Regions from separate parts of the Hymenobacter bucti genome, predicted to be linked through region 3. Evidence: riboswitches for the same ligand, from Rfam matches in the RefSeq annotation. Region 3 holds a riboswitch; each other region holds the start of a gene.

Region 1 (3,272 bases), on a different contig from region 3:
CCAGCTCCAGCAGCTCGGCGTGGGCGAGCCCTAGGTGGCAATGAGCGAGTCATCCTGAGCTTAATTTTAAGGCAATAGGCGTAAGCATGCGTTTCTTTAATGCATGCTTACGCCCACCCTCGCCGCCCGTTGGCACGCCCTCACTGCGCCCTTGCTACCCGATGCCGCTCACTGCGAGGCCGAGCTACGGCGCCTGGCCGCGGCCTACGAGGCGCCCGAGCGGCACTACCACACCCTGGCGCACATCGAAAACCTGCTGGATAGGGTAGGGGCTCATCCGCTGCAAGATGCGGTGGTAGTGGAGCTGGCTGCCTGGTTCCACGATGCGGTGTATAACGCGCTGCGGGCTGATAATGAAGCGAAGAGCGCGGAATGGGCGCTGGCCTTTTTGCAAAGCACCAGCCTAGCGCCCGCCCGCTGCGAGCGCGTGGCCGACCTCATCCGCCGCACCCAGGACCACACCCAGCCTCAGCCGCCCACTGATGCCGACTTGCTCTTATTTCTGGATGCGGACCTGAGCATCCTAGGTGCCCCCGTGGCGGCGTACTGGGCCTATGCTCGCCAGGTGCGCCGCGAGTACCGCCTCGTGCCCGACCTGCTGTATCGCCCCGGCCGGCGCAAAGTGTTGGCCAAGCTGCTCGCCGCGCCGGTGCTCTTCCACACGCCGAGCTTGCGCGAGGAGTTGGACGCCGCCGCGCGCCGCAACCTGCAAGCCGAGCTCGACGCCTGGGAGCAGGGTGGGCTGCCGGCAGAGTAGCCCGGACTCTACGCGTCCGAGCGCTCGCGCAGCAAACATCTCGCGGCTGGATAAGCTGAAAAAGGCCGGGCTGCGCTTGCGTAGCTACTCACTTCGCAAGCGCTCGGACGCGCAGAGTCCAGGCTACTAATCGTACCTTTGTCGCAGCTAAATTCGGCTGCCAGGCCCAGGCCTGTTTTTATAAAGAGGCGCTGAGAGATAGGCTCTGCGACGCGCCGGCAACCCCTGCCTCGGCAGAACGGTGCCAACCGACCGGCCGCTAAACTATGGCGGCTCATATAAAAGCCCGTGGTTGCTTTCGTTTTTTGTTGTGCTGTTCATCAAGTAGTTGGCGCCGGGCAGCTTGGCACGGGCGCCCTAGGCTGTTGTTGTTGAGCAGGGCCGCCGCTTAGGTATTGCAAATTTTTCTCAAGGGTTGACTACTGCTGGCCGGGCGCGTACCGGGCCGGCGGGGTCGTTATTTAGTGCAGGCTGGCAAAGCCCACGATATATATGTTAAAAAAATCACTCGAACTCCTGCGCCAGGAAGCGGCCGAATCGGGCGCCGGCACCCTCAAGCGTACGCTAAACGGGTTTAATCTCATCGCCCTAGGCATCGGGGTTATTATTGGGGCGGGGCTGTTTTCGCTCACGGGCATCGCGGCGGCCAACCATGCGGGACCGGCCGTGACGCTCTCCTTCGTGGTGGCGGCGGTGGGCTGCGCATTTTCGGCCCTGTGCTACGCCGAGTTTGCGGCGCTGGTGCCGGTGGCGGGCTCGGCCTACACCTACTCCTACGCCACCATGGGCGAACTCTTTGCCTGGATAATCGGCTGGGACCTCGTGCTCGAGTACTCGGTGGGCGCGGCCACGGTGGCCATCAGCTGGTCGCAGTATTTGCTTAAATTTCTGGATAAGTACGGCCTGCACTTGCCCGCGCGGCTCGTCATGTCGCCCTTCGAAACGGTGAAGCTGCCCTCGGGCGCCGAGGTCCACGGCTTCGCCAACCTGCCGGCCATGGCCGTGGTGCTGGTTATTACGGCCATCATCATCCGGGGCACGTCGGGCTCGGCGTGGTTTAATGCCCTGGTAGTGACCCTGAAAGTGGCCGTGGTGCTGGTTTTCATCGCCCTCGGGTGGAATTACATTGACCCGGCCAACTACCACCCCTACATCCCGACCAACACGGGCACGTTTGGCGAGTTTGGCTGGAGCGGCGTGCTGCGCGGCGCCGGCGTGGTATTCTTCGTATTCATCGGCTTCGACATCGTGGCCACGATGGCCCAGGAAACCAAGAATCCGCAGCGCAACATGCCCATTGGCATTCTGGGCTCGCTCGTGGTTTGTACCATCCTGTTCGTGCTTTTTGGCTACGTGATGACCGGGCTGGCCAACTATACTGAGTTTAAAAACAGCGCCGCGCCGGTAGCCATCGCCATCGAAAAAACGCCCTACGCTTGGCTGAGCGGCGCCATTATCGGGGCTATTCTCATCGGTTACACCTCGGTTATTCTGGTCGATTTGCTGGGGCAGTCGCGGGTGTTCTTCTCGATGTCGAAGGACGGCCTGCTGCCGCCCGCTTTCTCCAAGCTGCACCCCACCTTTCGCACGCCAGTGCAGTCCAACCTACTCTTAGGGGCTTTTATCGCGCTGTTTGCGGGCTTCGTGCCCATCTCGGTGGTGGGCGAAATGACGAGCATCGGCACGCTGCTGGCCTTCGTGATGGTGTGCCTAGGGGTGCTCATCATGCGCCGCACCAACCCCGATGCGCCCCGCAGCTTCCGCACGCCGTGGGTGCCGGTGGTGCCCATCCTAGGTATCGTTACCTGCCTCGTGATGATGGTGAGCCTGCCCTGGGAAACCTGGCTGCGCCTGGCCGTGTGGCTGGCCCTGGGGCTGGCAATTTACTTTGGCTACGGCAAGAAGCACAGCAAGCTGCGCCAAGCGGCCGAGGGCCAGCAGTAGCTGGCGATAGGTATCTGATTTTCTGTTTGTTTATAGTCGGTACTTTTCAGGTAAAAAATAGGGTTGTGTCGTACCTTTGCTATTCGCCAGCGAAGTATTTCTACGCCAGCTTCTGGTTTAGAAGCAGCTTTTCGTGGCGCTAGATTATGAATCAGTACCTGCTCGACGTTAACCTGCAACAAGTTCCCGACTCCTATTTACACGGCAGCTGGCAAGTGGTAGACCGCGTGCTCAGCCAGGCCGACCCGGCCACGCCGCTGGCGCAGGCTACTTTTCTGCACTTGCAGGATGGCTTCTGGCAGCTCGATACCCCGGCGGCCCCGGCCACTGGCCAGTGGTCGGTGGAGCGCGACAGCCTGCTGAGCCGGCCATATTTGCAGTTGCAGCTGTCCACCGAAAGCGTGACGGCCCTGGTCACGCGGCTGCGCCGCTCGGCCGATGGCATGTACCGCACGCTCGCACTGTACTTTCAGTCGGGCCTAGAGCTTTTTCTGGTTCACCCTTAAACTACGACAAATACGACGGTAGATGACGACTCCTGATTTTACGGCCTTCGAGCGCCTGCAAACAG
Region 2 (3,272 bases), 490 kb from region 3:
GAGTACGTGTTGTTCGAGAACAGGTGCAGCGTTTCCTGCTCCTGCGCATCGGTTTGCTTTACTTTATCGCCGCTGGCGGCAGTTTCCTTGGCAGTTTTCCACACCTTGCTGCTTGTGCCATAGAGCATGTTAGCGCCCTCCACTTTGCCCTTATCACTGCACGAGGCAGCAACAAAGAGGAGCATAAATGCGCACAGCAGCGACGCGGCGTAGGACCGAAGAGAAGAAGGGGTATTCATGGAAGAAAAGGGTTTGGTAGAAGTGAAAGACGAATGAGCTACTGCTAATACCAGTAACGGACCTGCTTACGCGGTGCAATTTTTTTGGTTATTAATCATAACCTTTGAATTACTAAAGCGTATTAGTCTCCGCAAACCCACCGGGTAGTTCACTGGCTTCGGCTAAGGACGGCTACGCCGAGGTTGTCTTATCTCCTTTTCTTTCACTGCCAATCATTTGCAGCCATGGGCTTACTCGATTTTCTGACCAATGAGGGCGACAAAAAGCCCGTTGCTCCTGCCCAACCGGCCGCTACCGGCGCCGGCACCGATTTTTTCGGTAATAGCAAGCCCGAAGCCACTACCGGTGACACGTACACTGTAGTAAGCGGCGACTCGCTTTCTAAAATTGCTAAAAACCACTACGGCGATGCCGCTAAGTGGCACCAGATATACGAGGCCAACGAGGCCATCATCGGCAGTAACCCTGACAAGATTGAAGTCGGTCAGGTGTTAACCCTACCTAGTCTCTAGGTACTTTTTGCAGAAAAAAGGTGAGAAAAGCCGCTCCAGATTTGGGGCGGCCTTTTTATTGCCCGGTTAGCCCAGTTTGGGGCGCGGGCGGCCCCTTATTGCGCAAGTGGGCTTCGTGCATATCTTTGCCCGCACCAACCCCTGGTACTCCCCGCAGCCGGCGGGGCAGTTAGTTTCAGTTTTATACAGAAGCGGCGAGAGATTAGGCTCCGTGACCCGCTGGCAACCTTCACTTTTGGAAAGGTGCCAATTCCTACCCCTGCCCGGCGTTGCTGCCGGCACGGGAGCTATAAATTGAGTACCATGCAACAATCCCTTTCCGCCGTTTTCCTGCTTTCCCCTGCTCCAGCTGCCACCCGCAGCCAGGCTTGGAAAGCTACGTCGTGTACCCACGCCGCCACCCACCGGGCAGGGCGCTCGGACGAGCGAATGCGCTGTTGCAGCGCGTGTTGTTGCCGCTGAGCAGCAGCTATCTTTTTGCGAGTTCGGCTGGGCACACTAGCAGCTAGTAGCCGCTGGTTAGGGCCAAGTACCTTGTAAGCTTGCGCAGCTAATGAGCAGCTTAACTACTCGGTTGACTGCCTCTGGCCGCCTACTCCGCCCAGTTTCTTCACTTGCATCCACCTATGGTTACTTCATTCTATGGCAGTCTCCACTTCTTCAGCACCCACCACTTTTCAGCAGGAACTCACTGCTACGGCGCAGCACTTAGCTTCCGTACTGCCCCCGGCCGCCGCCCAAACTATTGATGGCGGCATCACGACCGTCGCAACTTCGGGCTTGGCCAGCCGCGCATTGCAGGCGGGCCAAGTGGCCCCCGGCTTCACGCTGCCCAGCGCTACTAATGAGCCGGTTGCGCTCGCTCAGCTCTTGCAGCAAGGCCCGGTGGTGCTGGTATTTTACCGCGGCAACTGGTGCCCCTACTGCAACGTGCAGCTGCGGGCCTACCAGCAACTGCTGCCCGAACTGGCGCAGCACGGCGCCACCCTTGTGGCCGTATCGCCCCAAACGCCCGACCTTACCAGCCTCACCGCCAGCGAAAAGTCGCTGACCTTTCTGGTACTAAGCGATGTAGGCAACGTAGTGGCTCGGCAGTATGGCCTGGCGTATAAAGTAGGCGCCGAAGTGGCCGATACCTTGCGCAGCGTAGGCATTGACTTGGCTGCTCACAATGGTACTGCCGATGACGAGCTGCCGCTCACGGCCACCTTTATCATTGGCACCGATGGCCTTGTTAAGTGGTCGTGGGCCGAGGCTAACTTCAAGCACCGCGCCGACCCGGCCGAAATTCTGGATGCGCTGGCGCAGGCTACCGCACCCCAAACCGCCTAACCAGGCGGGTATTTTTAGTAATCTTTAGTCTTCATTTCTTCCTTCCCATGGCCACCCCCAACCTGCATTTCGAAACCCTTCAACTACACGCCGGGCAGCAGCCCGACCCCACCACCGGCTCGCGCGCGGTGCCCATTTACCAGACGACGAGCTACGTATTCAAAAACGCGGAGCACGGCGCTAATTTGTTTGCCCTCAAGGAGTTTGGTAACATTTACACACGCCTGATGAACCCAACCACCGACGTGTTTGAGCAGCGCATTGCGGCGCTCGAAGGCGGCGTAGCGGCCGTGGCCGTGGGCTCGGGCCAGGCGGCGCAGTTCATTGCGCTGAATAACATCCTGAAGCAGGGCGATAATATCGTGTCGAGCTCCTACCTCTACGGCGGCACTTACAACCAGTTCAAGGTGGCTTTTAAGCGCCTAGGTATCGAGGCGCGCTTTGCGCAGGGCGATGACGCCGACAGCATCGAGGCGCTGATTGACGATAACACGCGCGCCATTTACCTCGAAACCATCGGCAACCCGAGCTTCAGCGTGCCTGATTTTGAGCGTATTGCGGCCGTGGCCCGGAAGCATGACCTGCCGCTGGTAGTAGACAATACCTTCGGCGCGGGCGGCTACTTGTTTCAGCCCCTGCTGCACGGCGCCAACATCGTGGTGGAGTCGGCCACCAAGTGGATTGGCGGCCACGGCACCAGCGTGGGCGGCGTAATTGTGGACGGCGGCACCTACGACTTCGGCAACGGCAAGTACCCGCAGTTTACCGAGCCCAGCGAAGGCTATCACGGCCTGGTTTTCAACGACGTATTCGGCAAAAACGGGCCGTTTGGTAACATTGCCTTCGCCATTCGGGCCCGCGTGGAAGGTCTGCGCGACTTTGGGCCCGCCATCAGCCCCTTCAACTCTTTCCTGCTGCTGCAAGGCCTCGAAACCCTGAGCCTGCGCGTGGAGCGCACCGTCGAAAACGCCCTCAAAGTAGCCCAGTGGCTGGAGCAGCGCCCCGAGGTGGCCCACGTCAACTACCCCGGCCTGGCCAGCAGCCCGCACCACCAGAATGCCGCCAAGTACCTCAAGCGCGGCTTCGGCGGCGTGCTCTCGTTTGCGCTGCACGGCAGCAAGGACACGGCCACGGCCGTAATCGACAACCTCAAGCTCATCAGCCACTTGGCTAACGTGGGCGATGCTA
Region 3 (3,272 bases):
CGGGCGCCGGGCAGGTTCTCCTTTATCCACTTCACGGCCCGGATAAAATCGAGCGCGTAGTTGCGGTGCTCGTCGATGCCGGTGCCCACGGTCAGGATGTTGGGGTCGAAGATGATGTCCTCGGCCGGAAAGCCAACTTCCTTGGTCAGAATATCATACGAGCGCTGGCAAATCTCAATGCGGCGCTCGTAGCTGTCGGCCTGGCCCTGCTCATCGAAGGCCATGATGACCACCGCCGCGCCGTACTGGCGCACCAGCCGGGCGTAGTGCTTGAAGCGCTCCTCGCCTTCTTTCAGCGAAATCGAGTTGACGATGCTTTTGCCTTGCACGCACTTGAGGCCGGCCTCGATAACCGTCCACTTCGACGAGTCTATCATCAACGGCAGGCGGGCGATGTCGGGCTCCGAGGCGATGAGGTTAAGGAAGGTCGTCATGGCCGCCTCCGAATCGAGCATACCCTCGTCCATGTTCACGTCGAGCACCTGGGCGCCGTTTTCGGCCTGGGCGCGGGCTACGGCCAGGGCCGCCTCGTAGTCGCCCGAGCGGATGAGGCGCGCAAACGCCCGCGAGCCCGTCACGTTGCAGCGCTCGCCGATGTTGACGAACAAGCTCTGCGGCGTGATATTGAACGGCTCCAAACCCGCCAGCCCGAGCGACGACTGCGCCGTGAGCAGCGCCGGATTGGCGAGCGCGCCATCAGTGGCCAGCTCGGGCTGCGCTTCGGCCGCGGGTTTGTCGAGGCCACGCGGGCCGTATTTATCCGCTAAGCGCTTGAGCTCGGCAATATGCTGGGGCGTGGTGCCGCAGCAGCCGCCCACCACGTTCAGCAAGCCTTCTTTCAGGTAATCTTCGACCAGCGCAGCAAATTCCTGGGCGCTCTCGTCGTAGCCGCCGAAGGCATTAGGCAGGCCGGCGTTAGGGTAAGCTGACACCGACACGTCGGCCAGGCGAGCCAGCTCGCGCACGTACGTGCGGAGCTGGTCGGCCCCTAGGGCGCAGTTAAGGCCCACGCTCAGCAGCGGCAGGTGCCGGATGCTGTTCCAAAACGCTTCTACCGTCTGCCCGCTCAGGGTGCGGCCCGAGGCGTCAGTGATGGTACCCGAAATCATGACCGGCACCACCCGGCCGCCCTCATCGAAGAACTGCTGCACCGCGAAAAGAGCAGCCTTGGCATTGAGCGTGTCGAAGATGGTTTCGATGAGCAGCGTATCCACGCCGCCCTCCACGAGGCCGCGGGTTTGCTCCAGGTAAGCCGCGGCCAGCTCATCAAAGGTCACGGCGCGGTAGCCGGGGCGGTTGACGTCAGGCGAGAGCGAGGCGGTGCGGTTGGTGGGGCCAATGGCCCCGGCCACGAAGCGCGGCTGCTCGGGTGTGAGGGCGGTGTACTCGTCGGCCACCTCGCGGGCTATTCTAGCCGACTCATAGTTAAGCTCATACACCACGTGCTCCAAGGCGTAGTCGGCCTGCGCGATGGTGGTACCCGAAAAGGTATTGGTTTCCACCATGTCGGCCCCGGCCGCGAAGTACTCGGCGTGAATATCCCGGATGATGTCGGGCCGCGTCAAACTCAGCAGGTCATTATTACCGCGCAGCGGGTGCGAATGATTCGCAAAGCGCGCGCCCCGAAAGTCCTCTTCCTCCAGCGGGTAGCGCTGAATCATGGTGCCCATGGCGCCATCCAGAATGAGCAGGCGCTGGCGCAGCAGCGCGGGCAGCGGCGAGATACTAGCGGGATTGGGTGCGACGGGGGCAGCGGGCGAAACGGCGGGCATAATCTTCTGGGCAAAAACGGCGGCAAAAACCGCTATCCAGAAAGAAAGCCGCGCCGGGCGGCGCAGGTTCCGGCTGATATCTTCTTTGGTCGCAAGTACTTGACCAAACAGGAGTTGGCACCAGCCCTAGGGCGGTTGCCAAGACGTCATCGGGCCTGGTCCCTCGGTCTTTCTGGATAGCAGCGACTACGAAGATACAACGGCCGGCCGGCACTTTACCTAAAACCTGAACTAGTTGCGCTTTGCCGCTTTGCGAAACGCAAAAAGCGCCTTCCCGACGAGAGGAAGGCGCTTTTCAGCAAGACAAGCAAGGCGGGCTACCTAGGGGAGAAGAACGCCCCGGTAGTTGGTGGGGTTCACGGGCTGCACCGTGGAGCCGTAGGTGGTGTTGATGGCCCTGATAATGCCATTGGCTACCAAGGCGTAGCCACGGGGCGTGGGGTGCACGCCATCGAGCGAAAACAGGTTGCCGGTGATGAAGCTGGTCGAATTATTTACCCCATTATAAGTGGAAGTACCGGAGGCAAGGGAGCCAAAAAAGGCATTGGCATCGAAGAAAGCCAGCCCTTTGGCCGTGGCCGCGGCCCGCAGTGAACTGTTGAAAGCCGTAGTAGCGGTGGCCACGTTGGCTTGCTCGGTGGGGTCAAGCACGAGCGTGCTCGGGAACGGATTCAATACGCTTTGGCCGAATGCTCTCGTAGTATCAACTCCTAGGGCGGTGAGAAAGCCCCCAAAAACTGCCCCCGTGGGAGCTGAGCCAGTGGCTTGGCGGTAGAAATCGCGCCAGTACCGGCCCGTGGGCTGGCCATAAAGGCCAATGTAGGGCGACGCCGTGAGCGTGAGGAGCAGCGTACCACCAGCCGCGTTGCGAATGCTGGCCAGCGTAGCCGTCGTCACGCGGGTATTGGCGGCGCCGGGGGCCAGGATGCCCGTCGTGTACACGAATGGAGCCGCCGTAGGCACGTTAGCCGCCGCAAACGAGGCCCGTGCCGACGGCCCAACAGTGGTAAAGAACGGAATCCCCGTAACGTCCGGAATATTACTCACTACTCCTTTGGCACCGCTGGCCGTTAGCGCATTGATAATACGCACCGCCTTGAGATTAAACGTGTCGGTGCGGGTGATGCCGCTGCTAGCTACGGCACCGCCGGCGGTGGCGTAGCCAAGCACGTCGTTGTTGCCCAGCCAGCACGAAAAGAAGGTGGCGGTGGCTGCCTCCGCTTTCACTCGCTGAAAGTACGTTTGGCCCGCGGCGGCATCGGGCGTGATGCGCTCGAAGTAGGGGTTGCCCTGCGTGCTACCGTAGCCTACCGTTTGAATATCAGCTAGCTTGATGCCCGGCACTCCGAGGTTATTAATAGCGTCGGTGTACTTGGTGTAGAGGGGGGCCGTGGCGGTGCCGCCGCGCACCGCCAGGTTGGTAGTAACGGCGGCCGTGATGGGTGCCCCGGCCGCCGTGAAGCCGGCTAGGCGTAGGTAGCCCGAGCCATTGGACTGAGC

Evidence for each region. Region 3 has a riboswitch for S-adenosylmethionine ahead of metH (methionine synthase). Riboswitches for the same ligand answer to the same signal wherever they lie in the genome.
Region 1: another riboswitch for S-adenosylmethionine. It lies ahead of ACFSDX_RS08040 (amino acid permease); the one in region 3 lies ahead of metH (methionine synthase).
Region 2: another riboswitch for S-adenosylmethionine. It lies ahead of ACFSDX_RS02055 (peroxiredoxin-like family protein); the one in region 3 lies ahead of metH (methionine synthase).

What each region holds. Positions count from the first base shown of each region.
Region 1 covers NZ_JBHUFD010000003.1:82,334-85,605, forward strand. Annotated here, with positions in the region: gene ACFSDX_RS08030 (glycosyltransferase family 2 protein) at 1-34, shown strand, start outside; gene ACFSDX_RS08035 (HD domain-containing protein) at 104-757, shown strand; SAM riboswitch class I at 933-1,042, shown strand; gene ACFSDX_RS08040 (amino acid permease) at 1,250-2,701, shown strand; gene ACFSDX_RS08045 (hypothetical protein) at 2,848-3,207, shown strand; gene ACFSDX_RS08050 (PAS domain-containing protein) at 3,230-3,272, shown strand, end outside.
Region 2 covers NZ_JBHUFD010000001.1:515,689-518,960, reverse strand. Annotated here, with positions in the region: gene ACFSDX_RS02065 (hypothetical protein) at 1-239, opposite strand, end outside; gene ACFSDX_RS02060 (LysM peptidoglycan-binding domain-containing protein) at 465-752, shown strand; SAM riboswitch class I at 931-1,048, shown strand; gene ACFSDX_RS02055 (peroxiredoxin-like family protein) at 1,395-2,084, shown strand; gene ACFSDX_RS02050 (O-acetylhomoserine aminocarboxypropyltransferase/cysteine synthase family protein) at 2,132-3,272, shown strand, end outside.
Region 3 covers NZ_JBHUFD010000001.1:30,589-33,860, forward strand. Annotated here, with positions in the region: gene metH (methionine synthase) at 1-1,772, opposite strand, end outside; SAM riboswitch class I at 1,846-1,955, opposite strand; gene ACFSDX_RS00125 (SGNH/GDSL hydrolase family protein) at 2,094-3,272, opposite strand, start outside.